DNA from 2 places in the Streptomyces sp. NPDC050085 genome. Region 2 is predicted to be linked to the other one. Evidence: riboswitches for the same ligand, from Rfam matches in the RefSeq annotation. Region 2 holds a riboswitch; the other holds the start of a gene.
The links. Region 2 has a riboswitch for cobalamin ahead of ACIBUY_RS36540 (HoxN/HupN/NixA family nickel/cobalt transporter). Riboswitches for the same ligand answer to the same signal wherever they lie in the genome.
Positions count from the first base shown of each region.

Region 1: it holds a riboswitch for cobalamin, as region 2 does, so the genes downstream of both, metE (5-methyltetrahydropteroyltriglutamate--homocysteine S-methyltransferase) here and ACIBUY_RS36540 (HoxN/HupN/NixA family nickel/cobalt transporter) in region 2, are expected to answer to the same signal.

Region 1 covers NZ_JBITJZ010000007.1:3,801-19,497, reverse strand. The annotation lists gene ACIBUY_RS25405 (response regulator transcription factor) at 1-59, shown strand, start outside; gene ACIBUY_RS25400 (Acg family FMN-binding oxidoreductase) at 241-1,263, shown strand; gene ACIBUY_RS25395 (GAF domain-containing protein) at 1,270-2,949, opposite strand; gene ACIBUY_RS25390 (DUF2180 family protein) at 3,212-3,478, shown strand; gene ACIBUY_RS25385 (flavodoxin domain-containing protein) at 3,762-4,292, opposite strand; gene ACIBUY_RS25380 (DUF1003 domain-containing protein) at 4,610-5,023, shown strand; gene ACIBUY_RS25375 (ArsI/CadI family heavy metal resistance metalloenzyme) at 5,452-5,916, opposite strand; gene ACIBUY_RS25370 (ArsR/SmtB family transcription factor) at 5,997-6,398, shown strand; gene arsB (ACR3 family arsenite efflux transporter) at 6,395-7,513, shown strand; gene ACIBUY_RS25360 (arsenate reductase ArsC) at 7,506-7,913, shown strand; gene ACIBUY_RS25355 (phosphoketolase family protein) at 7,962-10,370, opposite strand; gene ppk2 (polyphosphate kinase 2) at 10,433-11,215, shown strand; gene ACIBUY_RS25345 (NUDIX domain-containing protein) at 11,262-11,714, opposite strand; cobalamin riboswitch at 11,782-12,008, shown strand; gene metE (5-methyltetrahydropteroyltriglutamate--homocysteine S-methyltransferase) at 12,170-14,494, shown strand; gene ACIBUY_RS25335 (hypothetical protein) at 14,505-14,837, opposite strand; gene ACIBUY_RS25330 (CbtA family protein) at 14,934-15,697, opposite strand, start outside.
Region 2 covers NZ_JBITJZ010000016.1:13,005-28,701, forward strand. The annotation lists gene ACIBUY_RS36465 (MarR family winged helix-turn-helix transcriptional regulator) at 1-335, shown strand, start outside; gene ACIBUY_RS36470 (hypothetical protein) at 311-577, opposite strand; gene ACIBUY_RS36475 (ROK family protein) at 590-940, opposite strand; gene ACIBUY_RS36480 (GNAT family N-acetyltransferase) at 1,067-1,789, opposite strand; gene def (peptide deformylase) at 2,003-2,650, shown strand; gene ACIBUY_RS36490 (VOC family protein) at 2,654-3,448, opposite strand; gene ACIBUY_RS36495 (TetR family transcriptional regulator) at 3,510-4,151, opposite strand; gene ACIBUY_RS36500 (oxidoreductase) at 4,234-5,190, shown strand; gene ACIBUY_RS36505 (phosphatidylglycerol lysyltransferase domain-containing protein) at 5,177-6,919, opposite strand; gene ACIBUY_RS36510 (alpha/beta hydrolase) at 7,092-8,327, shown strand; gene ACIBUY_RS36515 (class I SAM-dependent methyltransferase) at 8,476-9,189, opposite strand; gene rho (transcription termination factor Rho) at 9,552-10,736, shown strand; gene ACIBUY_RS36525 (GNAT family N-acetyltransferase) at 10,779-11,270, shown strand; gene ACIBUY_RS36530 (inorganic diphosphatase) at 11,344-11,847, shown strand; gene ACIBUY_RS36535 (metalloregulator ArsR/SmtB family transcription factor) at 11,840-12,196, opposite strand; cobalamin riboswitch at 12,288-12,502, shown strand; gene ACIBUY_RS36540 (HoxN/HupN/NixA family nickel/cobalt transporter) at 12,533-13,648, shown strand; gene ACIBUY_RS36545 (CaiB/BaiF CoA transferase family protein) at 13,712-14,902, shown strand; gene ACIBUY_RS36550 (hypothetical protein) at 15,510-15,697, shown strand, end outside.

The DNA.
Region 1 (15,697 bases), on a different contig from region 2:
ACCGGCGCGTCCAGGCCGCCGTGATCGCCGCCCACCTCGACCCGCCCGCTCAGCCATGACCATGAGGGTGCGGGCGACCTCGACATGCCCGGTCGGCCCCTCGCGCGGGGCCAACGGCCCCTTCGCCCAGTGGGGTTGACGGGCGCAGGCTTGACCCGTTCCGCATTCCACGGGATGCCCGGCGAAACCGGCGCAGGTGGCCCCTCGGCCGTCCGCCCGGTCCACGAGGAGGCGATCCCCATGCTCTCGACATCCATGAACGCGGCGACGCTGGAGAAACTGCTCTCGGCCGCCATCGCCGCACCGTCGATGCACAACACGCAGCCCTGGCGCTTCCGCTTCGCCCCCGCGTCCATGACCGTGGAGATACACGCGGCACCCGAACAGAGCCTGCCCCAGGAGGACCCGCACGGACGCGCCCTGCACCTCGCGGCGGGCTCCGCCCTGTTCAACCTGCGTGTCGCGGTGGACCACTTCGGCTGGACCCCGGTGCCACGACTGCTGCCCGAACCCGGAAATCCCGGAGTTCTCGCGGCGGTGCGCATCACCCGGAACGGCGGGCACGGCACCCTTCACGACGAAGGCCTGTACGACGCGATCTGGCGTCGGCACAGCAGCCGGTTCCCGTTCTCCGAACGCCACGCTCCACGCTCCGTGCTCCGTGAACTCGCCGAAGCCGCCCACACCGAGGGCGCCACGCTCACCCTGCCGGATCAGAGCGAGATCAGCCGTCTCCTGCGCCTCACGACGGAGGCGGAGCGCCGCAACCATCGCGACCCGCGGCGCGGGGCCGAGAGCCGTCGTGCCGTGCGGCCGGCCGATGAGGACCACGGCAGTGCGGACACCGGCATCCCGCCCTCCGCGTACGGCCCGCAGGACGGCTTCGAGTTCCTGCCCATGCGCGACTTCAGCGCAGAACACCACCTCGAACGGCTTCCCTCGCAGCCCTTCGAACGCACCCCCACCATCGGGGTTCTGCGCTCCAGCCACGACCGGCGGATCGACTGGCTGCGCAGCGGCCAGGCCCTCCAGCACGTCCTCCTCGTCGCGACCGCGCGGGGGCTGAGCACGTCCCTGCTGCACCAGGCCATGGAGTGGCCCGATCTGCGGGCACGGCTCCATGCGGCAGGCGCGCCGCTGGACCACGTGCAGATGCTCGTACGACTCGGCTACGGCCCCGAGGGGCCCTCCACACCGCGGCGCACGGCACGCCAACTGCTGGACTCCGACGGGGAACCCGGTTCGCCGACCCGCCCGGCGTGACGACCGTCAGGACCGGCTTCCGCGTCGCAGCGGCACCCGCCAGCTCAGTCGCGTACCTCCCGCGGCAGGCCGCTCCGCCGAGAAGACCCCGCCGAGCTGCCGGGCGCGTTCCTCCATGTTCGCCAGCCCACTGTGCCGCGCCCCGGCGGGAATCCCCCGGCCGTCATCGATCACCGTCAGGCTCAACTCCCCTTGTTCGGCCACCACATGCACCTCCACACCTGTTGCCCGCGCATGCCGTACGACGTTGCTCAGCGCCTCGCCCAGCACGGCGATCGCGTGATCCGCCGCCTCTTGAGGCACCTCGGTGTCCACCAGCCCTTCCACGCGCAGGGCCGGCGAGAATCCGAGGGCCGCGCCCGCCTCCTCCACCGCCTTGGCCACCCGCATACGCAGCCCGGAACCACCGATCGTGTGGTCACGAGAGCGCAACCCGAAGATCGCCGACCGAATGATCTTGATGGTGTCGTCGAGTTCGTCCACCGCGTGCCCCAGCCGCTCGGCCACCCTCGGCTCCTTGGCCAGCCGCTCGGCGCTCTGCAACGCCATGCCCGTCGCGAACAGCCGCTGGATCGCCAGGTCATGGAGATCGCGAGCAATACGGTCCCTGTCCTCCAGCAGCGCGACCTGCTCGGCATCCCGGCGCCGGTCCACCAGTTCCATGGCCAGCGCCGCTTGGCCGGCGAAGCCCAGCAGCGGTTCGGCCTCCGTCGCCAGGAACTCCGACCGCCCGGCCCGCCTGGCGAACAGCAGTACGCCGCGGACCGCCCCTTGCGCTCCCATCGGGACCGCGACCGCAGGACCGAGCCCGACCCACTTCCGGGGTGAACCGCCGCCTCGTGGATCGTGTGCGATGTCGTCGCTGAACACCGGAGCGCCCTCAGTAACGGCTGCCCCCACGAGTCCCTCCTGACCGGACAGATCCAGACCCTCGTGAGCCTCGGCGTCCTGCCCCACGGCGCAGGCCACGCGCAGCCGGTCTCCGTCCACCGCCGAAACCGCCACCACGCCCAGATCCGCTGACACGATCTGCCGAGCACGTTCGACAATCAGCCTCAACACCTCACCCCGAGGCACCCCGAGCAGCAGTCGGTTCGTCACTTCACCGCTGGCCGCCAGCCACTCCTCGCGCCTGCGGGCCTGCTCGTACAAGCGGGCGTTCTCGATGCCGACGCCTGCCGCCACCGCGAGTGTGGACAGCACGGACTCGTCTTCCGCGTCGAACTCCTTCGCACCGCGCTTCTCGGTGAGGTACAGCACTCCGAAGACCTCGTCGCGCACGCGGATGGGGACGCCGAGGAACGAGTGCATCGGCGGATGGTGCGCGGGAAAGCCGTAGGACGCCGGGTGATCGGAGATCTCCGCCAGACGCAGTGGCTCCGGATGGCGTATCAACTCCCCGAGCACCCCGCGTCCGATGGGGAACTCGCCTATCCGGTCCTGCAGTTCGTCGTCGATCCCGACCGTGATGAACGCTGACAGCGTCTGCACCCCGCCGATCACGCCCAGCGCACCGTACTCGGCGTCGACCAAGGTCACGGCCGCCTGGACGATCCGGCGCAACACCTGCGGCAGTTCAAGCCCCCGGCCGACCGCGAGGACAGCTTCGAGCAGCGTGTGCACCCGGTCGCGCGTACCACGCATGTGGGCGATACGCCCCTGGAGTTCCTCCAGGAGCTCGTCCATCCGCAGCCCGGGCACCGCCCCGCCTTCCGGCGTGCTGTCCCTCCCCACAGCCCCTCCGTTCAGCGCTCGTCCGCCCGCTCCCCCTCCCTACCCCTGCTTCGCCACCATAGAGCGATCCCCGTCCTACGTCCTGTGCCCGGAACGGCTGACGCCCGGGGGCGGGCCCTGACAGCACTGGGCAAGGCACCGAGCCGGGGATAACGTAGGCAGTGCTGCCCCGGTCCCTGGCCGTACCGCATTCACCGCGACGTCGCACCGGAGCATGGCGGACGCCTTTCACCGGAACCGCGAGGCACTTCCCGCGCACCGCGTCCGTAGTCCTTGCGGGCCCTGGCGGCGCCCATGTACGTACTTCTTCCTCCCGGCCACTGCCTCCTGCCGCAACTGCGGCGCCGGACTCTGCCCTGATCACATCAAGGTCACCGCCCAGGAGATCCACCGACACGAAGGCATGGGCCTGTCCACCCTCAAGCAATCGGCCCGCCGCCTCACCTGCTTCACCTGCCACGACGCGGAGCACCAGCTCTGACCGGCGTTCGTACTCCTGCCAGTGCCGTCACGCACGACTTCGTGAGCGTCGAGCAGGACGAACCGGCACCGGAGCGGAGGATCCAGAACCGGTCGGCGTGCTGCCCCTCGTCGAACAGGCGAGCCCGCGCCGGAAAGGTCACTTCGCACGCGAGATCCTCCAACTGGTCACGGTGCTCCGCCCCGAGGCCGCTGAGGAGCTTGCTCACGGCAGACACGGACCGGCCACCTCAGGTAGGGGCTCTCGCCGAACGGTGCTGTCTGCCACGTGAGGCTCCGCCACGTCATCCTGCTTCGTGCCCCTGTCGTCGGACCTGTACCTCCGCAGCAGCCGCGTGCGCGATCTTCGTGGCCCAGGCCGCGATGCGGGCGAAATCCCTGAAGTCCCCGCCGCGCCCGGACTGAACGATCATCCGCGCCATACGGCCTCGCGCCCCGGCTTCAAGCCGGCCGCCGAAGGTCACGTGCTCCCTGGCGTCCAGACGCACCAACGCCCGCCGTGCGCCCCGCACCGGCAGGATCTCCCGCTCGCCGGCCGATGCGTCGAGCGGCCCGCTGCTGAACAACCACACCGTCCGCTTCGACAGCGCGGCGCCGTGCCGGTGCACGAACCGGACCGCGTCACTGTGCCAACGGCCCCTGTACAGTGCTCCGCCCAGCACCACCACGTCGTACGGACTCACGCCCCTGACCTCGGACGCAGCGCGCACCTCGGCTTCCATCCCGTGAGCGCGCAGGGCATCACCGATGGCTTCCGCTATCTCCTGAGTCGAACCGTTCTTCGTCCCGTACGCAACGAGCGCTCGCGGTGCCATGGCGGCCCCTCATCCCCGGAGTTCGTGGATCCAGTCGTCCTCGGCGTCCTCACGTTCCTCTTCCACCTCGTCCTCCCCTGCACCACCCCTGCAAGTGCGGTGGCCTCTCCACTCTCTGGCCCCGGCCCGACTTCTACTCCGGGCCGAAGGGCCGCTCGGGGGGCCAACCGGCCCCAAAAGAGGAGCGGCCGACGTCCGGAGCCGCGGACGGCTATGTGATCAGCACGTTCCGGCGACCCGAGCCTCGTCCCGGAGCCGCGGGAATGGCACCATGCACCCTCCAGCACTCAGCGTCGGACCTCCGAGGAAGCAGGCGCATGCAGATGCTCGACGACGAATCGGTCTCGCACCGACACCATCCCGTCGTGGCCGCGCACCGGTCCCGGCGGGCGAGCGATGCTCAGCTCCGCATCGCTGATGCGATCACCAAGTTCGCCGGCTCGATGAACTTCGTCTACCTCCACGCCATTGGCTTCCTGCTCTGGATGCTGTTCGTGGAGTCCGCCCCGTGGCCCACACTGACCCTGGTCGTGTCGCTGGAGGCGATCTTCCTGTCGACCTTCGTCATGATCGGCCAAAACCGGCAGGCGGAGTTCCAACAGGCAAAAGCCGACCACGACTTCATCGAACAGGAACTGGAACTCAAGACGAACACGGAGCTGACCCGGGCGATCCACGCGATGACGACAGAACTCCACCGTCGGCTGGTGGAGGACTCCGGTCAGACGTGACGCACCGGACACCTCTTCGCCCAGGGCTTGGTCCGCCTTGCCGCGCCCGTTGGCTTCGCATGGGGCGCCTCGGTTCAGGAGACCGGATGGACCTGCGGCGGGGGCCACGTGACGAAGGACGCCTCGCGGGCTTCGCGAGCCTGGGCGAGTTCGGCGGTGGACGCCGATGTTGACGGTGTTGAGGAAGTAGGTGCCGAGAGCGGCGGGCGGCGGCCGCAGCCGTGGGGTCTCGGCCGCAGGGTCACTGACCATGCCCCCACGCGAGGGAGGTGCCCCCTTCGCCGCACCGGGCGCAGACCCAAGTACATCCGGTACGAGGGTCGGCCCCCGACACTCCCCCAGCCTTCGGCCGGGGGGACCCCCAGAGCACGCACCAGACGCCGCCCGGCCCGCCCTCCGGGCGGACGAAGCCACTTTCGGCACAGGCCCTAGCAGGCGCAGCCCGCAGGCGCAGCCACCTCCGCGCTCTCGTCCTGTCCGGCGCAGCAGCCGTCGCCCTCCGGGGCGGTGCCCTTGCCCAGCCGGTCGGCGTCGGCCTTGACCACGTAGACCTCCCACGGCTCCTTGCCGGGGCCGTGGACCCACACCTTGTCCTGGAGGGCGTAGCAGCAGGACGTGTCGTTCTCCTCGAACGTTGCGAGACCCGCGTCCCTCAGCCGGGTCGTGGCGGCGGACACCTCGTCGGTGGAGTCGACCTCGACGCCGAGGTGGTCCAGGCGCGTGTCCTGCCCCGGCTCTCCCTCGATGAGGACGAGCTTGAGCGGAGGGGTGTCGATCGCGAAGTTCGCGTAGCCCGGGCGGCGCTTGGCGGGTTCGACGCCGAACAGCTTGGAGTAGAAGGTGACCGACGCCTCGAGGTCGGCGACGTTGAGCGCGAGCTGGGCACGGGACATGGTGGTCTCCCCGATCGACTTGTATTGACGTCTGTCGATGCAACCTTGCGCCTTGGATCGAAGGATGTCAATATAGAAGCATGTCGAAACAAGAGCTTGTGGTGCTCGGCCAGGACGGTGCCGAAGGATGCTGCCCCGCGCTGCTGACCACCCCGCTGGACGAGGACCGGGCCGCCGATCTGGCGAAGGTGTTCAAGGCCCTGGGCGACCCCGTGCGGCTTCGACTTCTGTCGATGATCGCGTCCCGCGCCGGCGGGGAGGTGTGCGTCTGTGACCTGACTCCGGCCTTCGACCTGTCGCAGCCGACCATCTCCCACCACCTCAAGCTGCTGAAGCAGGCTGGGCTCATCGACTCGGAGCGGCGCGGAACCTGGGTGTACTACCGGCTGCTGCCGCAGATGACCGACCGCCTGGCCGCGGTCCTCACCCGGCCCGACGGACAGCCGCTCGCCCAGACCGCGCCCGCCGGAAACGCCTCGTGAACGCTTCAGCCACCGCGGCGCCCGCGCACCCGGTGGCCCGACGGCTGTCCTTCCTGGACCGCTTCCTCGCCGTGTGGATCCTGCTCGCGATGGCGGCCGGCCTGGGTCTGGGCCGTCTCGTGCCCGGCCTGGGAAACGCGCTCGCGAAGGTCACCGTCACCGGCGTCTCGCTGCCGATCGCGCTCGGACTGCTCGTGATGATGTACCCGGTCCTGGCGAAGGTCCGCTACGACCGTCTGGACACCGTCACCCGCGACCGCCGCCTCCTCGTCCCGTCCCTGGTCCTGAACTGGATCGTCGGCCCGGCCCTGATGTTCGCCCTCGCCTGGCTCTTCCTGCCGGACCTGCCCGAGTTCCGCACCGGCCTGATCATCGTCGGGCTTGCCCGCTGCATCGCCATGGTGATCATCTGGAACGACCTCGCCTGCGGCGATCGCGAAGCCGCCGCCGTTCTCGTCGCTCTCAACTCCGCCTTCCAAGTGGTCGCGTTCGCCGCGCTGGGCTGGTTCTACCTGACCGTGCTGCCGGGCTGGCTCGGCCTGGAACAGACCGCACTCGACGTGTCGGTGTGGGAGATCGCCCGCTCCGTCCTGCTCTTCCTCGGCATCCCGCTGCTCGCCGGGTTCCTCACCCGCCGCCTGGGCGAGCGGGCCAAGGGACGCACCTGGTACGAGACCACGCTGATCCCACGGATCGGCCCGTTCGCCCTGTACGGGCTGCTGTTCACCGTCGTCGTCCTGTTCGCCCTCCAAGGCGAGGCCATCACCTCGAAGCCGCTGGACGTCGTACGGATCGCGCTGCCGCTGCTGGTGTACTTCGCCGTGATGTGGACCGGGTCCATGGCCGTCGGCCGTGCGGTCGGACTCGACCACCCGAAGGCGACGACGCTGGCGTTCACGGCGGCGGGCAACAACTTCGAACTCGCCATCGCCGTTGCCATCGCCACCTTCGGCGCCGCCTCCGGACAGGCCCTCGCGGGAGTCGTAGGTCCGCTCATCGAGGTGCCGGTCCTGATCGGCCTGGTCCACGTCGCCCTGGCCTCCCGCCGCTGCTTCCCTCCCTCCGCCCCTGCCGCCGGACGGGCCGTCTCCCCGGAAGGATCCGCCCGTGTCTGAATCCAAGCCGTCCGTCCTGTTCGTGTGCGTCCACAACGCGGGCCGTTCGCAGATGGCCGCCGCCTTCCTCACTCACCTCTCCGAGGGCGGCGTCGAGGTGCGGTCCGCGGGGTCCGCGCCCGCCGATGCCGTGAACCCGGCCGCCGTTCAGGTCATGGCGGAGGTGGGCATCGACATGTCCGCCGAGACGCCGAAGGTGCTGACCGTGGAAGCGGTGCGGGCGTCCGACGTGGTGATCACCATGGGCTGCGGCGACACCTGCCCCGTCTTTCCCGGCAAGCGGTACCTCGACTGGAAGCTCGACGACCCCGCGGGGCAGGGCGCCGAGGCCGTCCGCCCGATCCGGGACGAGATCGAGCGGCGCATCCGCGAACTGCTCACCGAACTCCGGCCCCGCTGACCCTTCCCGTGGCGGTCCCCGATCGCGGCCTGCCGCAACGCGACGCCCTCAGCCCGTCCACGCCCAGTCGGCGACCTCGGGCAGGTCGGTGCCGTGCTCGCGGATCCACGCCTGGTGGCGGGTGCGGGTGTCCGCCATGGTCTGGCGGACGGCCGCGGCGCGTACGGCAAGGCCGGGGACGCGGTCGATGACGTCCATGACGAGGCGGTAGCGGTCGAGGTCGTTGCGGACGACCATGTCGAACGGTGTGGTGGTGGTGCCGGATTCCTTGTAGCCGCGTACGTGGAGATGGGCGTGGCCGGTGCGCCGGTAGGCCAGGCGGTGGATGAGCCACGGGTAGCCGTGGTAGGCGAAGATCACCGGTTTGTCCGGGGTAAACAGGGCGTCGTACTCGAAGTCCGCCATGCCGTGCGGGTGTTCCTCGCGGGGCACGAGACGGGCGATGTCGACGACGTTCACGACGCGGACCGCGAGATCCGGCAGGTGGCGGCGGAGCAGCTGGGACGCGGCCAGGACTTCCAGGGTCGGCACGTCGCCCGCGCACGCCAGCACCACGTCCGGCTCCCGGCTGCCGTCGTCCGTGCCCGCCCAGGGCCAGATGCCCGCGCCCCGCGCGCAGTGCGCCCGTGCCTGCTCCAGCGAGAGCCAGTCGAAGCAGGGCTGTTTGCCGGCGACGACGACATTGACGTAGTCCCGGCTGTGCAGGACGTGTTCGGCGACACAGAGGAGGGTGTTGGCGTCCGGCGGCAGGTAGACGCGGACGACGTCGGGGCTCTTGTTCATCACGTGGTCGACGAAGCCGGGGTCCTGGTGCGAGAACCCGTTGTGGTCCTGGCGCCACACGTGGGACGTGAGGAGGTAGTTGAGGGAGGCGATGGGCGCCCGCCACGCCAACTCGCGTGATGTCTTGAGCCACTTGATGTGCTGGTTGACCATCGAGTCGACGATGTGGACGAACGCCTCGTAGCAGGAGAACAGCCCGTGGCGGCCGGTGAGGAGGTACCCCTCCAGCCAGCCCTGACAGAGGTGTTCGGAGAGGATCTCCATCACCCGGCCGTCGCGGGCGAGGTGCTCGTCGGTGTCACGGACGCCTGCCTGCCAGGCCTTTCCGGTGACGTCGATGACGGCCTGGAGGCGGTTGGAGGCCGTCTCGTCGGGTCCGACCAGGCGGAAGTCGCGACGGTCGGCGGTGTCGGCCATGACCTGGGCGACCAACTCGCCGAGGACGCGGGTGGGTTCGTGCAGGCTCGTGCCGGGTTTGTCGACGGGGACGGCGAACCGCTCCAGGGGCGCGAGCGGCAGATCGCGGGCGAGGAGGCCACCGTTGGCGTGCGGGTTGGCGCCCAGGCGGTGCGTGCCGTCGGGGACGCAGGCGAGGACGTGCGGGAGCGGCCGGCCCTCCGCGTCGAAGAGATCCTCGGGACGGTAGGAGCGCAGCCACGTCTCCAACTGCCGCAGGTGCTCGGGGTTTTCGCGCACGGCGGCGAGCGGGACCTGGTGGGAGCGCCAGGTGTCCTCGACCGGCAGGCCGTCGACCTCGCGCGGGCCCGTCCAGCCCTTGGGGGTGCGCAGCACGATCATGGGCCAGCGCGGGCGTTCGGTGGCGCCCTCGGTGCGGGCGGCCCGCTGGAGGTGGGCGATGCGGTCGAGGGCCCGGTCCATCGCGGCGGCCATCGCGTGGTGCACCTGGCCGGGTTCGTGTCCGGACACGTGGATCGGCTCGTGGCCGTAGCCGCGCAGCAGGTCGTCGAGCTCGTCCTCGGGGATGCGGGCCAGGACCGTCGGGTTGGCGATCTTGTAGCCGTTGAGGTGGAGGATCGGCAGGACCGCGCCGTCGTGCACCGGGTCGAGGAACTTGGTGGAGTGCCAGGAGGCGGCCAGCGGTCCGGTCTCCGCCTCGCCGTCGCCGATGACGCAGGCGACGAGGAGGTCCGGGTTGTCGAGGGCGGCTCCGTAGGCGTGGGCGAGGGAGTAGCCCAGCTCGCCGCCCTCGTGGATCGAGCCGGGTGTCTCCGGGGCGACGTGGCTGGGCACGCCGCCGGGGAAGGAGAACTGGCGGAACAGGCGCTCCATGCCGGCCGCGTCCCGGCCGACGTCCGGATACGTCTCGCCGTAGGACCCGTCCAGCCAGGAGTTGGCAAGGACCGCCGGCCCGCCGTGCCCGGGTCCCCAGATGCACAGGGCCTCCAGGTCGCGGGCCTTGATCACCCGGTTGAGGTGGGTGTGGACCAGGTTCAGTCCGGGCGAGGTGCCCCAGTGGCCGAGCAGGCGCGGCTTGATGTGCTCGGGTCGCAGGGGCTGGGCGAGCAGCGGGTTCCCCATGAGGTAGATCTGGCCGACCGCGAGGTAGTTCGCGGCCCGCCAGTGCGCGTCGAGCGCCTCGTGTTCGCCGGCGTCGAGCGCGCCGTGTTCGTCGACGTCGAGCGCCGTGTTGTCCGGATGATTGGCCCTGGTCATGGGATTCTCCGTAACGTCGCTGTAGGCATGGGGCGTTGGGCTAGGGGATACGGGGTGGGGCCGTGAACAAGGCGCTGTACGAGCGGGAGTTGTACCGGTTGCAGACCGAACTGGTGAAGCTCCAGGAGTGGGTGCGTGCCGAGGCGGCCCGCCTGGTCGTCGTCTTCGAGGGACGCGACGCAGCGGGCAAGGGCGGCACGATCAAGCGGGTCGCCGAGCATCTCAATCCCCGGGTGGCACGGATCGTCGCGCTGCCCGCGCCCACGGAGCGCGAGCGCACGCAGTGGTACTTCCAGCGGTACGTGGAACGGCTTCCCGCGGCAGGCGAAATAGTCCTCTTCGACCGCAGTTGGTACAACCGGGCGGGCGTGGAGCACGTGATGGGATTCTGTACGCCTGCCGAGCACCGACGCTTCCTCCATCAGTGCCCCCTGTTCGAGCGACTCCTCGTCGAGGACGGCGTCCTGTTGCGCAAGTACTGGTTCTCGGTGAGTGACGCGGTGCAGGAGCAGCGGTTCCGGCGCCGTCTCGAAGACCCCACACGGCGTTGGAAGTTGTCGGCGCTGGACGTCGAGTCGATCACGCGCTGGGAGGCGTACTCGCGGGCGAAGGACGAGATGCTCGTGCACACCGACATCGCGGAGGCGCCCTGGTACCTCGTCGAGAGCGACGACAAGCGCAGCGCCCGCCTCAACATGATCGCGCACCTGCTGTCGACGGTGCCCTACCGGGAGGTCGCACCGCCCGCGATCGATCTGCCACGGCGGCCGCCGGCCACGGGTTACCGGCGGCCGCCGCGCGACCTTCAGACGTACGTCCCCGATCACGCGGCGGGCCTCGTCTGACGTACGTGCCGTTGCCCACGCCGGGCGTCCCGACCCGCTCCGTGGCCTAGAGCACGCCCCTGTCCCGCAGCAACGGCAGCAGATGGCGTTCGACGGCGGGGGCGAGTCGCAGGCCCGGGTCACGTCCGTCGGTCCAGCGCAGGGCGGACAGTTCGGCCGCGGGTACCGGCTCGCCGGTCAACGTCGTGGAGAAGACGGTCAGGTGCATCGGGACGCCTTCCAGGGCTGCCGTCTCCTCCACCACCGCGAGCGGTTCGAGGGTGCCCGGTACGACGCCCAACTCCTCGTGCAACTCCCGTACGAGGGTCTCCTCCGGCTCCTCTCCCGGCTCGGGCTTGCCGCCCGGAACGTAGAAGACGTCCGGCGCCGCCCGCTTGCTGACGACGAGCAGCTTCCCGTCCTCGACCACGGCGGCGGCGACGACCTTCATGACGGTGTGATCCGCGTGATCCGCGTGATCCGTGTGATCGGTGTGATCGGTGTGATTCATGTGCTCCATCCCCGCATTGTGCAGGCCAACCCGCCCGGATCCCGGACCCCCTGGCACCGCTCGACCCACGCCCCGTAGGGTGGCCCGTGCAGCTGGTTCGCCCCGTCCGCCAGGCGGGATGCGTCGCAAGAGGGAACCCGGTGGGAATCCGGGACTGCCCCGCAGCGGTGAGTGGGAACGACCGCCGTCATACGCACTGGGCCCCGAGGAACGGGACCTGGGAAGCGACGGCCAGTAGGTGTTCCGTCTGTGCACGGGACGCGCCCACGAGTCCGAAGACCTGCCAACTGCCCGTGTACGCACCACGCGTACGCGGAGATTCCGGTGACCTCGAGGGCGGGTCGGCGTACCTACCGAGCGGACCACCGCGCCTTGCCGCGCGAGGTCGTGCCGCCGGTCCGTCACTCCTTCTCGACCGCGTCGGTCCCGGGATCCCAGGGATACGTCTCTCGAAGGAGAACTCCGTGACCACCAGCACCGCAGCCGCAACAGCACGGGCCACCGTGCACGGCTACCCGCGCCAGGGACCGAACCGCGAGCTCAAGAAGGCGATCGAGGGCTACTGGAAGGGCCGCGTCACCGCCGACGCCCTCCGTGCCACCGCGGCCGGGCTGCGCCGCACGAACTGGCGGGAACTCGCGGGCGCGGGCATCGGCGAAGTCCCCACCGGCGACTTCTCGTACTACGACCACGTCCTCGACACCACCGTCATGGTCGGCGCGATCCCCGAGCGCCACCGCGCCGCCGTCGACGCGGACGCCCTCGACGGGTTCTTCGCCATGGCCCGCGGCACGCAGGACGTCGCACCGCTGGAGATGACCAAGTGGTTCGACACCAACTACCACTACCTGGTGCCTGAGTTGGGCCCGGACACGGTCTTCGCCGCCGACTCCACCAAACAGGTCGCGGAGCTCGAGGAGGCCCTCGCCCTGGGGCTCGCCGCCCGCCCGGTGCTCGTCGGACCGGTCACGTACCTGCTCCTGGCCAAGCCCGCGCCCGGCGTCGCGGCGGACTTCGACCCGCTCACGCTCCTCGACCGGCTGCTGCCCGTGTACGCCGAGGTCCTCGCCGACCTGCGCGCCGCCGGCGCCGCGTGGGTGCAGCTCGACGAGCCCGCCCTCGTCCAGGACCGCACCCCGGCCGAACTGGGCGCGGCGGCCCGCACGTACCGCGACCTCGGCGCCCTCACCGACCGTCCGAGGCTGCTCGTCGCCTCCTACTTCGACCAGCTCGGTGACGCGCTGCCCGTCCTCGCGAAGGCGCCGGTCGACGGCCTCGCCCTCGACTTCACCGACGCCGCGGCCGCCAACCTCGACGCGCTCGCCGCGGTCGGCGGCCTGCCCGGCAAGCGGCTGGTCGCCGGTGTCGTCAACGGCCGCAACATCTGGATCAACGACCTGGCGAAGTCCCTCAGCACACTCGGCACCCTGCTGGGCCTGGCCGACCGCGTCGACGTGGCCGCCTCCTGCTCGCTGCTCCACGTCCCGCTCGACGCCGCGGCGGAGCGCGACATCGAGCCGCAGATCCGGCGCTGGCTCGCCTTCGCCCGGCAGAAGACCACCGAGGTCGCCATCCTCGCCAAGGGGCTGGCCCAGGGCACGGACGCCATCACCGCGGAACTCGCGGCCAACAGGGCCGATCTCGCCTCGCGCACCGCATCGCCGATCACCCGCGACCCGGCCGTCCGGGCGCGCGCCGCGGCCGTCACCGACTCCGACAGCCGCCGCTCGCAGCCCTACGCCGAGCGGGCCGCGGCCCAGCGCGCCCTCCTCGGCCTGCCGCTGCTGCCGACCACCACCATCGGATCCTTCCCGCAGACCACCGAACTGCGCACCGCCCGCGCCGACTTGCGCGCCGGGCGGATCGACACCGCGGGCTACGAGGAACGCATCAGGAACGAGATCCGCGACGTCATCTCGTTCCAGGAGAAGACGGGCCTGGACGTCCTCGTGCACGGCGAACCCGAACGCAACGACATGGTCCAGTACTTCGCCGAGCAGCTCACCGGCTACCTCGCCACGCAGCACGGCTGGGTCCAGTCGTACGGCACCCGCTACGTCCGCCCGCCGGTCCTGGCCGGTGACATCGCGCGCCCCGGGCCGATGACGGTGCGCTGGACGACGTACGCGCAGTCGCTCTCCGACCGGCCCGTCAAGGGCATGCTGACCGGGCCCGTCACCATGCTCGCCTGGTCCTTCGTCCGCGACGACCAGCCGCTCGGCGACACCGCCCGCCAGGTCGCCCTCGCCCTGCGCGACGAGGTCAACGACCTGGAGGCGAACGGGACTTCGGTCATCCAGGTCGACGAGCCCGCCCTGCGCGAGACGCTGCCGCTGCGCGCCGCGGGCCACGCCGCGTACCTCGCCTGGGCCACCGAGGCGTTCCGCCTGTCCACGGCGGGGGTCCGCCCGGACACCCAGATCCACACCCACATGTGCTACGCCGAGTTCGGCGACATCGTCCGGGCCATCGACGACCTCGACGCCGACGTCATCAGCCTCGAAGCGGCGCGCTCGCACATGCAGGTCGCGCGCGAGCTGGCCGAGCACGGCTACCCGCGCGAGGCGGGCCCCGGCGTGTACGACATCCACTCCCCCCGCATCCCGAGCCCCGAGGAGGCATCCGCCTTGCTGCGTACGGGACTTGAGGCCATTCCCGCCGAGCGGCTGTGGGTCAACCCGGACTGCGGTCTGAAGACCCGCGGCTGGCCCGAGACCCGGGCCTCCCTGGAGAACCTCGTCGCGGCCGCACGCACGGTCCGCGAGGAGCTGGGGACCACGACGTCCTGATCCATCCGGGTCAGCCGCTCGTCATGTCCTTGTACCCGCGCAGCAGTTCGGCGACGGCGCAGCGCGGGCAGTCGTCGTCCCGACGGTCGTCCGACCGTGGCTGCCCCGGCTGCGGTGTGCCGGCGGCACGGCAGGCCTCGGCAGCGCACTCCTCGACGAGTTCCTCCAGGCCTCGCACCAGGCGCTCGGTGCGCTTCGCCTGGTGGGCCAGGACCCGGACGCGGGCGCTCTGACCGCCGATCTGCCGTCGGCTCGCGATCAGTTGGGCGTACTCGTCGATGGTCAGGGCGACGGCTTCGTGGCCGCCGAGCATGATGTGGCGCGGTTGGGGTGGTCTGCCCATGCGGCTCCTCGGTTCGTCGCCCCATCGGTGGTGCCGGAGAAACGCGAGAGGGCCCTCGGATCGTTCCGCGGGCCCTCCTGTGTGCGATGGTTCAGGTCACCGCCCGGCGGGCACCGGCGCCCGTCCGGGCACGGCCGTCGCGGGCTTCGGGTTCAGCAGTCGTTCGGCCAACTCGCCGAAGAGCAGGCCGAATCCGCCCCACATCGCGATCTGCATCGCGAGCGCGGAGAGCCGGAAGCGCCACAGCAGCGCGGCCGGGAAGTGCTCCGGCACCTCGTTGACGACGGGCAGGAACGCGAACGCCAGACCGATGGCGACGGCGAAGCCGAGGACGGCCACGACGGTGGCGTACCAGGTGCCCAAGCGCGGCGCGAGGCGCTTTCCGGCGATCGTCGAGACGACCGCGAGGAGAACGCTGAGCACCATCATCAGGAAGTACAGGGTGGTCCGCTTGCCGATGGTGTCGGGGTTGCCGACGGCCGGCGGGTTCGCGGGGTACTTCAGGAACGGGACGACGTAGACCGCGAGCAGTGCGCAGCCGGACAGCAGCAGCGCCGTGGCGCGCGGGCCGAAGCGGCCCACCCGCCCGAGCGCGAAGCAGTAGGCGAGCGCTGCGATGCCGCCGAAGGCGACCCCGTAGACGAGGACGCCGGTGGCGAGACCGGCGGTGGACTGGAGGCTGCGGGAGACGAGTTCGACCTCGTCGCCGTGGGAGTGCCCGGCGTGGGCCTCCTCGAAGGCGATCGCCTTGTCGACGTTCGGCTCACCGAGCCAGTAGGAGATGACCAGGGCGAGCACGCCGGCCGCGAGACCGGCGAGCATGCCCCGAACGAGCAGATTGCGTACGGTGGTTGAGTTCA
Region 2 (15,697 bases):
AGCTGTCGCTCGTCTCGTTCACCCTGCTCAGCCATCTCGACGAGCAGGGCGGCTGTCGCGCCACCGACCTCGCCGCGCACTACGCGCTCGACAAGTCGACGGTCAGCCGCCAGGTCTCCGCCCTGGAGCGGGCGGGCCTGGTGATGCGGCGCGTCGACCCGGACGACCACCGGGTCCAGGTCCTGCTGCCCACCGAGGCGGGCGCGCAGATCCTGGCCCAGGTGACGGTGAGCCGCCGCCAGATGTTCGGCGAGCGCCTCGCGGACTGGTCGCGGGACGACCTGAGCCGCTTCGCCGAGTACCTGGTGCGCTACAACGAGGCCGCGGAGGACTGACGCCGCCCGGCGGCGTCGAGCGCCGGGATCATCGCCCCGGTCAGCGGCGCCGTCTCGGTGAAGCGGGCGGTCACCACGACCGGCGGGAACGGCACGGCGCGCTCCAGGATGCCGCGCAGCTGGGGCAGGATCCGGCCGGCCACGCGGGTCATGCCGCCGCCCGCGGCGACGACGTCCGGGTCGAGGGCGATCGCCAGGTTGGCGAGGTGCACGCCGAGGGCGTCGTCGAGGAGCGCTGCCAACTCCGGTTCGCGCTAGGCCCGTTCGAAGACCTCGGCGGTGCTGACGCGGCGGCCGAGCAGGGCGGAGCCGCGGTCGGCCAGGGCCCGCCCGGAGATGTGGCCCTCCAGCGGGGCCCGGCCGTCGCCCGCGCCGGGCAGGTCGGCGGTGCCCAGGAGTTGGGAGCCGATCCCGCCCGCGGCCCGGTGGGCGCCGCGCAGCACCCGGCCGCCGATCACGGTGGCGACGGAGAGCCCGGTGCCCGGGTTGAGGAAGATGCGGCACTCCGAGTCGGCCAGTGCGCCCCAGCGGGCCTCGGCGGAGGGCGAGGCGGCGCCGACCGCGCGCAGCGGGCCGTACCCGTCGGCCGTGGCCCTGGCGGTCAACTCCCGCCCGGCGTCGGCCAGTCGGGGGGGCGATCGCGCGGCAGCGGGTGTGCGCCCTGTCGCAGGGCTGAACGCCCTTTTCCTTGACGGGTGTTGGGGAACCCGCTGCGTGATTCGAGGCACCCGTCAAGGGAGTCGGGGCACCCGCACCTCGCGGAAGCGGGTCGTGCGGCGCAGCTCGAAGCCGAGGGACTCGTACAGGCGGATCGCGTTCGTGTTGCCCGCGCCGGTGTGCAGGAACGGGGTCTCGCCGCGCTCCTTGATCCCGGCCGCGACCGCGCGCACGAGGCGTCCCGCGAGACCCTGGCCGCGCTGATCGGGATCGGTGCACACGGCGCTGATCTCGGTCCAGCCCGTCGGGTGCAGCCGCTCCCCCGCCAGCGCGACGAGACGTCCTTCGCGCCGGATGCCGAGGTAGGTGCCGAGTTCGATGGTGCGGGCCAGGAACGGGCCCGGCCGGGTGCGGGCCACGAGGTCGAGCATCTGAGGGACGTCGGCCGTCGTGAGCCGGACCGCCTCGGGTTCGGGCACCGCGTCCACCGCGACGTCGACGAGCTGGACGCCGGGGATGTCGTGGACCGTCTGCCAGCCGTCGGGGACCTCGAGGCCGGTGCCCAGCACCGGAACGGTGCCGTCGGGACCGGCGAACGCGGCGAGGTCCGTCCAGTCCTGCTCCGTGGGGTCGTCCGGCAGCGCCAGCCAGGGCGTGACCTCGGGGTCGTAGCGCAGGACGCGGCCGCTCTTCTCGGCGAAGCGGGCGTGCGGGCCGGTCAGCGCGGAACGGGCGGGGTTGTCGAGGGGATGCGCCGGTGCCCTCGGGGCGGGCTCCGTGGCGTACGACTGCGTCATCCTCGCGGCCTTCCTTCGTCTGCGCCGGCCACGCCGATCATGGCCGCACCCTGAATCAAACCGCAGGTCAGGGCCGGGAATTCCCCGCTCCACAGGGTGTTCACGAGGTCGCAACGCGTTCATGTGCGCGCAATACGCCCGCACGAACGGCGCACTCGCACGCCCGGGGACCCGCCATTGCCGAGCGGTGATCGTTGTTGGCATGCTGGCGCGATGCCGTCCACGCCACTGAGTGATCACGTCGAGGCCCTGCTCGCCACCGAGGGGCCGCTGCCGATCGTCGCCGCGGGCGATCCCGTGCTGCGCCGCCCCGCGCAGCCGCTCGACGGGCAGCTCTCCGACACCTTGCTCGCCCGCCTGATCGAGGCGATGCGGGTCACGATGCACGCGGCGCCCGGCGTGGGCCTCGCGGCGCCGCAGATCGGGCTGCCGCTGCGGCTCGCGGTGATCGAGGACGCGGCGGGCGTGCCGGAGGAGGTGCGCGCGGTCCGCGGCCGCGTCCCGCAGCCGTTCCGCGTCCTGATCAATCCGTCGTACGACGGTGTGGGCGCCCGCCGGGTCGCCTTCTACGAGGGATGTCTGAGCGTGCCCGGTTACCAGGCGGTGGTCGCCCGGCACGAGCGGGTGCAGCTGCGCGCCCTCGACGAGCAGGGGCGCGCGGTGGACGAGGAGTTCACGGGCTGGCCCGCGCGGATCGTGCAGCACGAGACGGACCATCTGAACGGCACGCTGTACCTGGACCGGGCCGAGCTGCGCTCCCTGTCGTCCACGCAGGATCGGGCGTCCCTGGAGCGCTGGGCGCAGCCCACGCCCGAACTGGCCGCGAAGGAGCTGGGGTTCACGCTCCAGGGATCCGACTGACCGTCAGCCCAGGTCCGGCATCTCGCCCTTGGTGGAGGCGACGTCGATGACGGAGAACGCCGCGCCCTGCGGGTCGCCGATCGCCGCGAACCTGCCGAAGGGGCTGTCCATCGGCCCGAAGTGCAGCTTCCCGCCCAGGCGCTCGGCGGTGGCGATCGCCGCGTCGCAGTCCTCGACGACGAAGTACACATTGACGTACGAGGGCACGTGCTCGGGGAAGTCGTCCGTCATCTTCATGCGGCCGAGCACGGGCTGTCCGCCGAGCTGCCAGACGTTGAAGTCGACGTGCTCGTCCGCCATGGTCTTCACCTCGTACGGGAAGACGGACGTGAAGAACGCGTCGGTCTTCGCGGTGTCGCGCGAGTTGACCTCGGCCCAGCAGAACGCACCGGGCTCGTTGACCTTCTCGAAGCCCTGGTGCGTGCCGGGCTGCCAGACGCTGAAGAAGCAGCCGCTCGGGTCCTGGGCGGTGACCATCGTGCCGAAGTCGGCGACCTGCATCGGGTCCATCGCCAGCGTGCCGCCCGCACCCTTGACCTTCTCCGCGGTGGCGGCGATGTCGGACGAGGCGAGGTACAGGTTCCAGGAAGCGGGAACGCCCTCCGTGCCCGGCATCTGCGGGGAGAGGGCGGCGACGTGCTTGCCGTCGGCCGTCTTGGCCTGCGTGTAGTTGCCGAACTCTTCCGAGCCCGGGTCGTAGGACCAGCCGAACAGCTCGGCGTAGAAGGCCTTCGCGGCCTCCAGGTCCGGGAACATGGCGTCGGCCCAGATGGGCGCGCCCTCAGGCTGTGCGGACATGGCGCGGGACCCTTCCGTCGGTCCGCCGGGCGCGATGCGGCCGGGCGGCTACGGATCCACGCTAGGCGCGCCCGACGCGGTCCGCTACCGAGGGCGCGGGCTCCGGTTCGAGCGCGGGAGCGACGACCGTGAAGGCTGCGTCGAGCAGGGCCAACGGGTCCTGTGCGGCGTCGCTCGCGCTCCAGCGCTGCAGCACGACGTGGAAGGCGTTGAGCGCGGTGCCCGCCGCGAGGCGCGGGTACAGGTCGGTCTCGGCGTCCCGGCCGACGCGGGTCGCGAGTTCCTCGGCGAGGTCGTCGCGCCACTGCGCCTGGCGCTCCAGGAAGCGGGCGTGCAGGGCGGGGGTGCGCAGGATCAACTGGACGACGCGCAGCGCCCGTTCGGAATCGGCCGCGCACGTCGTGACGGGCACCCGCACCGCGTGCAGGAGCGCCTCGGCCGGGCCCTCGCCGCCGGGCCGGTCCGCGAGGGCGGCGCGCATGTCCGCGCCCATGTCGGCCAGGAACTGGACGACGACGTCCTCCTTGGACGCGAAGTAGCGGAAGAAGGTCCGCTTGGACACTCCGGCGGCCGCGACGATCTCGTCGACGGTGACGGCCTCGAAGCCGCGCAGCGCCAGCAACTGCAGGGCCGCCTCGGTCAGTTCGTCGGCGACGAGCTGTCGCTTGCGCTCGGCCAGGCTCAGTTCGGATCGGCTGCTCACCCCCACAGCGTACACGTCATGCCTTCCATGGCACCACAGGCACTTCTTGACACCAAGTGCCATCAAAGTCAGGCTGTGACACATGAAACGAGTCGTGAAGCAGGAACAGCGGTGGAACACCGATCGGATTCCCGACCAGTCGCAGCGCGTGGCCGTCGTCACCGGGGCGGGCAGCGGACTCGGGCTCGCGACGGCCCGGGCCCTCGCCCACCGGGGAGCACGCGTCGTCCTCGCCGTGCGCGACCCGGACAAGGGCCGCGCGGCCGCCGCGTCGATCACCGCGGGCCGCCGCGACGCCCGGCTCGACGTGCGCCGCCTGGACGTCTCGGACCTCGACTCGGTGCGCGCCTTCGCCGACGGGCTGCGCGCGGAGCACCCGCGGATCGACGTCCTCGTCAACAACGCCGGGGTGATGGCGCCGCCGCGCACGCTCACCGCCCAGGGGCACGAGCTGCAGTTCGCGACGAACCACCTCGGGCACTTCGCGCTCACCGGGCTGCTGCTCGACGCGCTCGCGCAGGCGCCGGATCCGCGGGTGGTGACGGTGAGTTCGCTGGAACACCGCAAGGCGCGGCTCGACTTCGACGACCTGACCGGTGAACGCGGCTACGCGCCGATGGAGTTCTACCGGCGCTCGAAGCTGGCGAACGCGGTGTTCGGCCTCGAGCTGCACCGGCGCCTCACCGCCGCGGGCGCTCCCGTACGCAGCCTGCTGGCGCACCCCGGATACAGCGCGACGGGCCTGCAGACGAACGGGACGGTCGCCGTGCCGCGCCTGCTCTTCGGCTACCTGTTCAGGTCACTGGCCCAGTCCGCCGATGCCGGGGCGCTGCCGCAGCTGTACGCGGCGACCCAACCCGGCCTGGACGGCGGGGAGTTCATCGGTCCCGACGGCAGGGGCGAGATGCGCGGTGCGCCGACGCGGGTGGAGCCGGCGCCGGGAGCCGTGGACGCGGAGGCGGGCCGGCGCCTGTGGGAGGTGTCGCAGGAGCTGACCCGGGGGGCCTTCCCCGAGCTGGGCACGCTCACGGGCCGGTGACCTTCACCGGCCGGCCCGCCGGGGTCGTGCCCCGGCGGGCCCGCGCCCACTGCCGCAGCCGCTCGGCGGGGTGCGGCAGGACCACGAACGCCTCGGCCTGCAGGCACGCCCAGCTGATGCGCGGCAGGTCACGGGCGGTCGGATAGACGACGAAGCGCGGCTGCCACACGGGCCGGAACTTGGCGTTGAAGCGATACAGCGACTCGATCTGGAACCAGCGCGACAGGAACACGAGCAGCGCCCGCCACACCCGCAGGACCGGTCCGGCGCCGAGGCGCTCGCCGCGCGCCAACGCGGCCCGGAACACGGCGAAGTTGAGGGAGACGCGGGCGATCCCCAGACCGGGTGCGGCGCGCAGGGCGGCCACGATGAGCAGTTCGTTCAGGCCCGGTTCGGCGGTGCGGTCGCGGCGCATCAGGTCCAGGGAGAGCCCGTCGTCGCCCCACGGCACGAAGTGCAGCAGCGCACGGACCCGCGTGGAACCGTCGGCGCCCTCCTGGTGGGCGGTGACGACCACGCAGGCGCCGTCGTCCGGGTCGCCGAACCGGCCGAGCGCCATGGAGAACCCGCGCTCGGTGGCGCTCCCCCGCCAGGCCGCCGCTGCCTCCCTCAGCTGCTTCTTCTCGTCGTCGGACAGCTCGCCCACGCGCTGCACCCGGCAGGTATAGCCGCTGCGTTCGATACGGTGGACCATCTGGCGCACGTTGCGCATGGTGCGCCCCGCGAGGCTGAAGGTGCCGCAGTCGACGATCGCCTCGTCGCCCAACTCCAGTGCTTTCAGGCCCCCTTCACGGATCCACACCTGCCCGCCGAGTTCACTGCAGCCCATGACGGCCGGTGTCCAGGCGTGCCGCGCGCACTGGTCGAGGAACTCCTTGATGGCGCCCGGCCAGGCCTCGGGGTCGCCGATCGGGTCGCCGCCCGCGAGGGCGACCCCGCTGACGACGCGGTAGGCGATGGCGGCCTTGCCGGTCGGGGAGAACAGGACGGCCTTGTCGCCGCGCAGCGCGAAGTAGCCGAGCGAGTCGCGCCGCCCCTCCCGGTCGATCAGCGACCGCAGCCGCGCCTCGCCGCCCGCCGGTGCCAGGCGCACGGGCCGCAGGGCCAGGTACGCGGTCGTCGACGCGGTGACCATGCCGAGCACGAACAGCGACAGGTGGACGAGGTCGGCGACGCGGTCACTGTCGTACGTCAACGGGCCCTGCATGCCGACCAGTCCGTACGCCACCTGCTGCAGCCGGTCGAAGAAGGAGATGCCGCGTCCGGCCTCGTGGTCGGCGCGCACGCCCACGACGAGCAGGCCGAGCCCGACGCTGGCGACGCCGAGCACCACCAGGTTGCCGAGCGCGCGCAGCCTGCCGCGCGGGTCGCTCAGGGCGTGGAACTCGCCGCGCAGCACGACGAGTCCGGCGCACAGCAGGGCGGAGACCGCGGCCGCCACGAACGCGTGGTGGCGCAGTCCCTGCACGAGCGCGCTCACGGCGAGCAGCCCGACGGCCGCCTCCCAGGCGCGCCGTTTGCCGCGCCGCAGCCCGCGCGCGAGCAGGACGAGCAGCAGACCCGCGGCGAGCGCGGCGGCGCGCGCCACGTTGTCGGCGAGCCCCGGAACGTACGGCGCCAGCAGTTCCACACGGCTCTCGTGGACGTGCGGGAGGACGGTCGAGGCGATGTCCAGGAGTCCGATGAGCAGGCAGATGTGGCCGGCCACGGCGGCGGGTCGAGGTGTCACGGCGGTGAGCGTAGGGGGGCGGTCGGCGGGTGGAGTAAGAGCAGGTGAGGAGAAGGGTAAGAACGCACGCGGCGGCAAACCCGCCTCCCTGCCACGCCCTCTTGGCGGGTGGAAGCTGCCCTGCGGGGCGGTGGGTTGTCGCCGGTGGGAGCCAGGGAGAGAGGGAGCGCAGATGGGCCTGACGAGTCGGTCGCTCGAGTACACGACGGTGCTGGCCGCGCTGGTGTGCGTGGGTCTGACGGTGTGGGTGTGGCCGCGGCTGGCCCGGCGAGGGCCGGTGGCCGTGCTCGGCAGGCTGGGCGCGATCGGCGTGACCCAGCTGGCGATCCTGACGGCGTGCGCGGTCGCGGTCAACGCGGACTTCGAGTTCTACGGGACCTGGGACGAGTTGCTCGGCAACGTCTCCACGGCGCCCGCGCGGATCGCGAACCTCGGGGGCACGGGCGTGTACGCCACGCAGGGCGGACTCGTGGAGCCCGCGGGGCCGCAGGGCCTCGACCGGGTCAAGGGGCTGCCGGTGGGGCCGCCCGCGAAGGCCGGCCGGGTGGAGTCGGTGCGCATCATCGGGCGGCGCACGCGGGCCATCGACCCGGCGTTCGTGTATCTGCCGCCGCAGTACTTCCAGCCGCAGTTCCGCCGTCAGCGGTTCCCCGTGATCGTGGCGATCAGCGGCTATCCGGGCGGCATCATGAACCTCGCGCAGTTCCTCCATGTCCCGCAGACCGCCGACCAGTTGGAGCGCACGGGCCGACTCCAGCCGACCGTGGTCGTCATGGTGCGGCCGACGATCGCGCCGCCGCGCGACACCGAGTGCGTGGACGTGCCCGGCGGGCCGAAGGCGGAGACGTTCTTCAGCAAGGACCTGCCGGAGGCGATCAGGTCGGCGTACCGGGTGGGGCACGATCCGAGCGCATGGGGTGCGCTCGGCTATTCGTCGGGCGGCACCTGCGCGCTCCAACTCGCCCTGCGCGACCCGAAGGTGTACACGTCGGCGGCCTCTCTGTCGGGCGACTACCGGATCCAGGACGACCTCACCACCGGCAGCCTGTTCGGCAGCGGACCGGCCGCGAAGCGGCGCGAGGAGGGCCACGACCTGGTGTGGCGCCTGAAGCACCTGCCGGTGCCGCAGGTGTCGGTCCTCGCGGCGAGCAGCCGCGAGGGCGAGCGGGACTACGGGCCGACGGTGCGGTTCCTCAAGGCCGTTCGGGCGCCGATGACGTCGGCGCGGATCATCCTGCCGCGCGGCAGCCACCACTTCACGACGTGGCTGCGGGAGATCGGTCCCGCGATGGAATGGATGGGCAGGCAGCTGACGTTCCCCCAGGACACGACACCGGCCCCGAAGCCGAAGCGCACCGCGCAGGCGTCATCGCCCGGGGTACGGCCCGTCGTCAGGGGCCGCCGCTAGGGCGTGTGTCGAAAGTGGCGTCGTCCGCCCGGAGGGCGGGCCGGGCAGGCGTCTCGGGGGTAGCTCCCGCCCGAGCCGTGCGAAGCCGGTTCGAGGGTGGGGGCTCGTGCCGGGCGTCGCGAGGCAGACGCCACTTTCGATACAGGCCCTAGCCGCGACGGGTGGCGACGACGAGTCTGCACCGCGGGGTGCCGTCGGGCCGTTCGCCCAGCTCCGGCAGCGCGTGGAGCGCGACGTCGAATCCCGCGGCGTCCAACTCCCTTCGCACGTCGGCGAGTTTGAACGGCCGGTAGTACATGACGAACGGCGGCCGCCACACCGCGTTGCGTACGCGCATGACGGAGTCGAAGCCGAGCATCGCCCAGTAGCCGCGCGATCCGGGGCGCGCGGGCGCGGGCAGCGGGAACGCGAACTGCCCGCCCGGGCGCAGCACTTGGCGCACCTGACCGAAGAGCGCCGGGTACTCGCCGGGCACGAAGTGGCCGAACGCGCCGAAGCTCACCACCAGGTCGAAGACCGGCCCGAAGGGCAGCGCGAGGGCGTCGGCGCGCACGTACGACGCCGCCGGGTCGCCGCCCCGCGCGACCTCCAGCATGCCCGCGCTGAAGTCGACGCCCACGACGCGGCCCGCGCACACCTCGCGCAGCACGCCGAGCCCCGCGCCGGTTCCGCAGCACAGGTCGAGCCCGTCCTCGTACGGGCCGAGCCCGCGCAGCGCCCGCGCGACCGGGTCGAGGACGAGATCGGGGGTGCGGAACGGGGTGTGGTCGAATTTCGGGGCGAGCAGGTCGTAGCCCCGCTCGACCGACGACATCGCCTGAACGGCCAGCTCGCGGAGGGTGGGCCCCTGGGGTGTGAACATGGCGGATCAGCATAGGACGGCCGCCCGCCGAAGTCCGCTCTTGCCACGCACCGGGGGCCGGGTGCTACCTTCTACGTGGCACGTGTGTACGCCCCTTCTGAGGCGCCGGTGCCGATCCACTCTCTTCAGCGCCTGAGCGCTCACCCTTCCCGGTCAGTGCCGCAGCGTGCGTCATCCCTGGTCAACAGGTTCTCGGCGGGTTCTCGCCCGCCCCTGCACTGCCAGGTTCCCTCCCGGCCGCGGGCCTCTTCGCCCGCCTTCCCCGGGGCGCGGTCCACCGCCCCCGACGCAGTCGCCGGAGCCATTCCCCCTTCCTTCCCTGCCCGCGTACGAACAGCGTCCGCGAAAGGACCGTGATCACCATGACCAGCTCCACCCTGGAGAAGCCTCCCGCTCCGGTCGAGGCTTCCGCACCCGCATCCGTATCCGTATCCGCACCTTCCAAGGCTCCCGTCCGAGCCGCCGGCGTCCTCGACATCGGCGCGAACGGGCAGGGCCACCTGCGTGCGGGCGATCTGCAGGCGACACCCCGTGACGTCCAGGTCCCCGCCGCTCTCATCCGCCAACTCGGCCTGCGCAAGGGCGACTTCGTCGACGGGCTGTGCGCGAAGGCGCACACCCTGACGCACGTCGAGACCGTCGGCGGCGCCCCTGCCGCCGCGGCCCGCACCCGCCCGCGCTTCGCCGACCTCACTCCCCTGCACCCCGCCGAGCGGCTGCGCCTGGAGAGCCCGGCGAGCGGGCTCGCGGGCCGGATCGTCGATCTGTTCACCCCGGTCGGCAAGGGTCAGCGCGGCCTCGTCGTCGCGCCGCCCAAGACCGGCAAGACCGTGCTCCTGCAGCAGCTCGCGGCGGCCGTCGCCACGAACCACCCCGAGACTCACCTCATGGTGGTGCTCCTCGACGAGCGCCCCGAGGAGGTCACCGACATGCGCCGGTCCGTGCGCGGCGAGGTGTACTCCTCGACGTTCGACCGTCCGGCCAAGGCGCACATCGCGCTCGCCGAACTCGCGGTGGAGCGCGCCAAGCGCCTTGTCGAGCAGGGCCGCGACGTGGTGATCCTGCTCGACTCGCTGACCCGGCTGTGCCGGGCCCACAACAACGCCGCCTCCTCGGGGGGCCGCACCCTGTCGGGCGGTGTCGACGCGGCCGCACTGCTCGGCCCCAAGCGCCTGTTCGGCGCGGCCCGCAACACGGAGGAGGCCGGATCCCTGACGATCCTCGCCACCGCCCTGGTCGACACCGGTTCGCGCGCCGACGACTACTTCTTCGAGGAGCTCAAGAGCACCGGCAACATGGAGCTGCGCCTGGACCGCACGCTGTCCGACCGCCGCGTCTACCCGGCCGTCGACCTCACCCCCTCCGGTACCCGCCGCGAGGAACTCCTGGTGTCCGCCCCCGAGTTGACCGCCGTACGCGGACTGCGCCGGGCCCTGCAGGGCCGCGACGGGCAGTCCTCGTACGAGGCCCTGCTCGACAAGCTGCGCCGCACCCCGGACAACGCCGCGTTCCTGCGCCAGGTCCACTCGACGGTGCCCACGGGCTGACCCGCCGCCGCGCCCGACCCCCGGATGCGTAATACTCAAGACATGACAGCGAGCATTACGCGCCCCGGGGGTGACCCGGCCGTCACCGTACGCCGGGCGACCGCGCGCGACGCCAGGCGTCTGACCCGGCTCGTGCGCGGCTCCCGCGCCTACGAGGGCCCGTACGCGGCGATGGTCGCCAGCTATCGCGTGGGCCCCGACTACATCGAGGCGCACCGGGTCTTCGTCGCGGCCGACGACGCCGACGACCGGGTCCTCGGCTTCTACTCCCTGCTCCTCGCGCCGCCGGAGCTGGACCTGATGTTCGTCGCGAACGACGCGCAGGGCCTCGGCATCGGGCGCCTGCTCGTCGCGCACATGCGGGGCGAGGCGCGCGCCGCGGGGCTCGCCGAGGTCCGCGTCGTCGCCCACCCGCCCGCCGAGGGCTTCTACCGCAGCGTGGGCGCGGTGCGCACCGGAACGGTGCCCGCGCGTCCGCCGGCCGTCGCCTGGGACCGGCCCGAACTCGTATTCCCCGTCCTCCCCGCGGTCTGAGGGGTTCCGCCCTCGCCCCGTACGGCGCACACTCGGGTCGTCGGAATGCGGGCAATGGGGCAAGGAGGCCACATTGGGCGGCAGCGAGGCGCGCGACGAAGCGTTCGACGTGATCGTGGAGATCCCGCAGGGCTCCCGGAACAAGTACGAGATGGATCACGAACTCGGCCGGATCCGCCTGGACCGGATGCTGTTCACCTCGACCCAGTACCCGGCGGACTACGGCTACATCGAGGGCACGCTCGGCGGCGACGGCGACCCGCTGGACGCGCTCGTGCTCACCGGTGACGCCACGTTCCCCGGCTGCACCATCGAGTGCCGGGCCATCGGCATGTTCGTGATGAGCGACGAGAAGGGCCCGGACGAGAAGATCCTCTGCGTCCCCGCCCACGACCCGCGCCACGCCTCCACCCAGGACATCGAGGACATCCCCGAGTTCGACCGCCTGGAGATCACGCACTTCTTCGAGGTCTACAAGGACCTGGAGCCCGGCAAGTCCGTGGACGGCTCCCACTGGGAGGGCCGGGACAAGGCGTACGAGGAGATCAGGCGGGCGCGCAAACGCCGGCTCAGCTGACCTTGCCGACCCGGTCGACGAGCTCGCCCACCACACCGTCGACCACCCGGTACCGCACGACCCGACCCGCCTTCTCCCCCGCGACGATCCCCGCGGCCCGCAACAGGCGCAGTGCCTGGGACACGGCAGCCCCGTTCATGCCGGAGGCCACCGCCAGGTCGGACACGGCCAGCGGTCCCACGCGCCGCAGCGCGAGGAGCAGGGCAAGCCGCCGGGGATCGGCCAGCAGGGAGAACCGCTCCGCCCACGCCCGCACCTCCTCGACGTCCCCGATCGCCGCGACGGCGTCGCAGACGCGGTGGCCGTCGATGGTGGGGTGGTCGGCGCGCTCGGCCGGTACGCGATGCATGGCCGGAATTCTCTCAAGCCCGCGGGCGCACCCCGGTGTGATCTTGCATACCTGCACAGGTGTGCAGCTATGCAGCCGAAGGCCGGCGACCCTAGGGTGGGCGGGCCGTGGTGTTCGGGAAGACCGGTGACGGCCCCTCAGGGGCCAAGTCCGGAGCGGCCCTCGCCACTGTGATCGGGTTCCGGACCCCCAGGTCCGGAGCGCACCGCACCAGCACGCCACTGGTGGCCGCAGGGCCGCTGGGAAGGCAGGAGCGGCGGCGCACGCCCGTAAGCCAGGAGACCGGCCACGGCATCTCACGAAGTGATCCACGAGGTGCTGGAGCGTGATCGACGCATGACCCTGCCCGCGAACTCCCCTGCGCGGACGACGAGTTCGACCCCTGCCTTCCGCTGGCGCCGCGAGGACACCGTGCGCACCGCGGGGCTCCTGGCGGTGATCCTCGCCCTGCACGTCGTCGCGTTCGGGGTGCTGTTCCTGCTGGTCGTCCCCGGGCACTACGAGGTCGGCAACAAGGCCTTCGGACTCGGCCTCGGCATCACCGCGTACACCCTGGGCATGCGGCACGCCTTCGACGCCGACCACATCGCGGCGATCGACAACACGACCCGCAAGCTCATGGCGGACGGCAAACGCCCGGTGTCGGTGGGCTTCTGGTTCGCGCTCGGCCACTCCAGCGTGGTCGTCGCCATGGCGGCACTCGTCGCGGGCGGCGCCGCCCTCGCCGGCACACTGATGAACGACGATTCGCGCACCCACCAGGTGCTGGGCGTCGTCGGCACGACGGTCTCCGGCTCGTTCCTGTACCTCATCGCCGCGCTCAACCTCGTGGCACTGATGGGCATCCTGAAGGTGTTCAGGGCGATGCGCGCGGGCTCGTACGACGAGACCGAGCTCGAACACCACCTGGATTCCCGGGGGTTCATGAACCGCGTCCTCGGCCGCTTCACCAAGTCGATCACCCGGCCCGGGCAGATGTACCCGCTCGGTTTCCTCTTCGGCCTCGGCTTCGACACCGCGACCGAGGTGACGCTGATGGTGATGGCGGGCTCCGGCGCCGCGGCGGGGCTGCCGTGGTACGCGATCGTGTGCCTGCCGCTGCTGTTCGCCGCGGGCATGAGCCTGTTCGACACGCTCGACGGCACGTTCATGAACTTCGCGTACCAGTGGGCGTTCTCGAACCCGGTGCGCAAGGTGTTCTACAACCTCACCATCACCGGCCTGTCGATCGCGGTGGCCTTCTTCATCGGCACGATCGAACTCGTCGGCGTCCTGCACGAGAAGCTCGACCTGTCCGACACGGTGACGAGCTGGATCGCCGGACTGAACCTGGACAACGTCGGCTACGTGATCGTCGGCCTGTTCGTCGTCGTGTGGGGTGCGGCCATCGCCTACTGGCGCCTCGCCAAGGTCGAGCAGCGCTGGTCCGCTCGGCTTGCCGAGGGCGGCTGACCCGCCCGCCGGGGCCTTCGCATACGGTGCACGGCGACACCGCACGAGCCCGGAGGATCCTCAATGAGCGCCGCCCGCCTGCCCCTTGAGGGCGTCACCGTCGTCAGTCTGGAGCAGGCGGTGGCGGCGCCGTTCGCCACGCGTCAGCTCGCCGACCTGGGCGCACGCGTGATCAAGGTGGAGCGGCCCGGCGACGGGGACTTCGCCCGCCGCTACGACGAGACGGTGCACGGCCAGTCCAGTCACTTCGTGTGGCTGAACCGCTCGAAGGACTCGGTCACGCTCGACGTCAAGACGCCCGGCGGCCGCGACGTCCTCGAGCGGCTGCTCGCCGGGGCCGACGTCTTCGTACAGAATCTGGCGCCCGGCGCGGCGGCCCGACTCGGCCTGTCCGCACGGGAGTTGGCCGAGCGGCATCCGGCCCTGATCGTGTGCGACATCTCGGGCTACGGCGCCGACGGGCCGTGGGCCCACCGCAAGGCGTACGACCTGCTCGTGCAGTGCGAGACGGGCGTCGTGTCCGTGACGGGCACCCCGGACGCCCCGGCCAAGGTGGGCATCGCGATCGCCGACATCGCGGCCGGGATGTACGCGTTCTCGGGCATCCTCACCGCCCTGTACGAGCGGCGGGCCACGGGCACGGCCCGCGCGGTGGAGGTGTCGCTGTTCGAGGCGCTCGCGGAGTGGATGGGCTATCCCGCGTACTACACCGCGTACTCGGGCGGGCAGCCGCAGCGCGTCGGCGCCGCGCACGCGACGATCGCCCCGTACGGGCCCTATGACGCGGCGGACGGGAGGACGGTCCTGCTGGCGATCCAGAACGAGCGCGAATGGGCCTCGTTCTGCGCGGAGTTCCTCGGCGACGCGAGCCTCGCCGACGACCCGCGCTTCCACCGGAACTCGGCCCGCGTCGCCCGCCGCGCCGAGCTCGACGCGATCGTCGCGGCACGTTTCGCCGAGCTGGACGCGCAGCGCGCGGTCGACCTCCTGGAGCACGCCGGGGTCGCGTACGCCCGGCTCAACACGGTCGGCGACTTCCTCGACCACCCGGTGCTCACCGGCCGCGACCGCTGGCGCGACGTCGCCACGCCCGGCGGCCCTGTCCGTGCGCTCGTGCCCCCGGCGGACCTCGGCGGGGTCGAGCCGCGCATGGACCCGGTCCCCGCGGTGGGCGAGCACACGGAGGCGGTCCTGACGGAGTTCGGCTACGACGCCAGGACGATCCGGGAGCTGCGCGCGGCGGGCGCCGTCTGAGGCGCGAGTCGCCCCAGGGGGGCGCACGCGGGTAGCGCGCAGCCGGGGCCGTTCGGCCCACCACAAGGGTCACTCGGCCCGCTCCCGCCGACGGTCCTCACTGAGATGCTGCTGCGCAGAGCCTCCCGTGCCCTCGCTCTCCCGCCGCGGCGCACGGTCGAGGCCCGGGCACGCCGGTCGCTGGAGGGGGAGCCGCGAACGGCGGGCCCGGCAACGGGGTCACGCCCCGCCGGGCAACTCGCGCGCAAAACACCCCAATCGGAGCGATAAAGTATCGCGTCAACCTTCTCGCGTCCGATCACCCAGGAGTACCTACGTGACCGTAGCCATCGACTCGTCCGAGGCAGCCGTCCCGTCCGGCGAGAGCGCCGGGGATCCGTCCCTCGTGGAGCCCGCGCCCACGACGGACGTCCCGGATGCACGCCGGCCCGGCACGGACGGGGAGGCCGCCGGGGCGACGGACAGCGCCTCGGAGAATTTCTGGCAGCCAGGGGGCGACGCGGCCGACGAGGCCGTCGCTGCGCACGTCGAGGTCGAGGTCGAGAACGACACGGCCGGCGCAGACAGCGAGGACGGCGAGGACGGCGAGGACGGCGCCTCCGGCGAGGTGCCCGAGGCCGTCGCGCGCGACGCCCACGACTTCGGCGTCTACGCCCGCACCGGCGGCTGGGCCTTCGCCCTGAAGGTGGCCCGCAGCGTGCGCCCCGGCGGCCAGAGCGCCGAGGGGACCGAGAAGGTCTCGGCGCGCAGGTTCGCCGCCCTCGCGGGCTGCTCGGCCGACCGCGTCATGCGCTT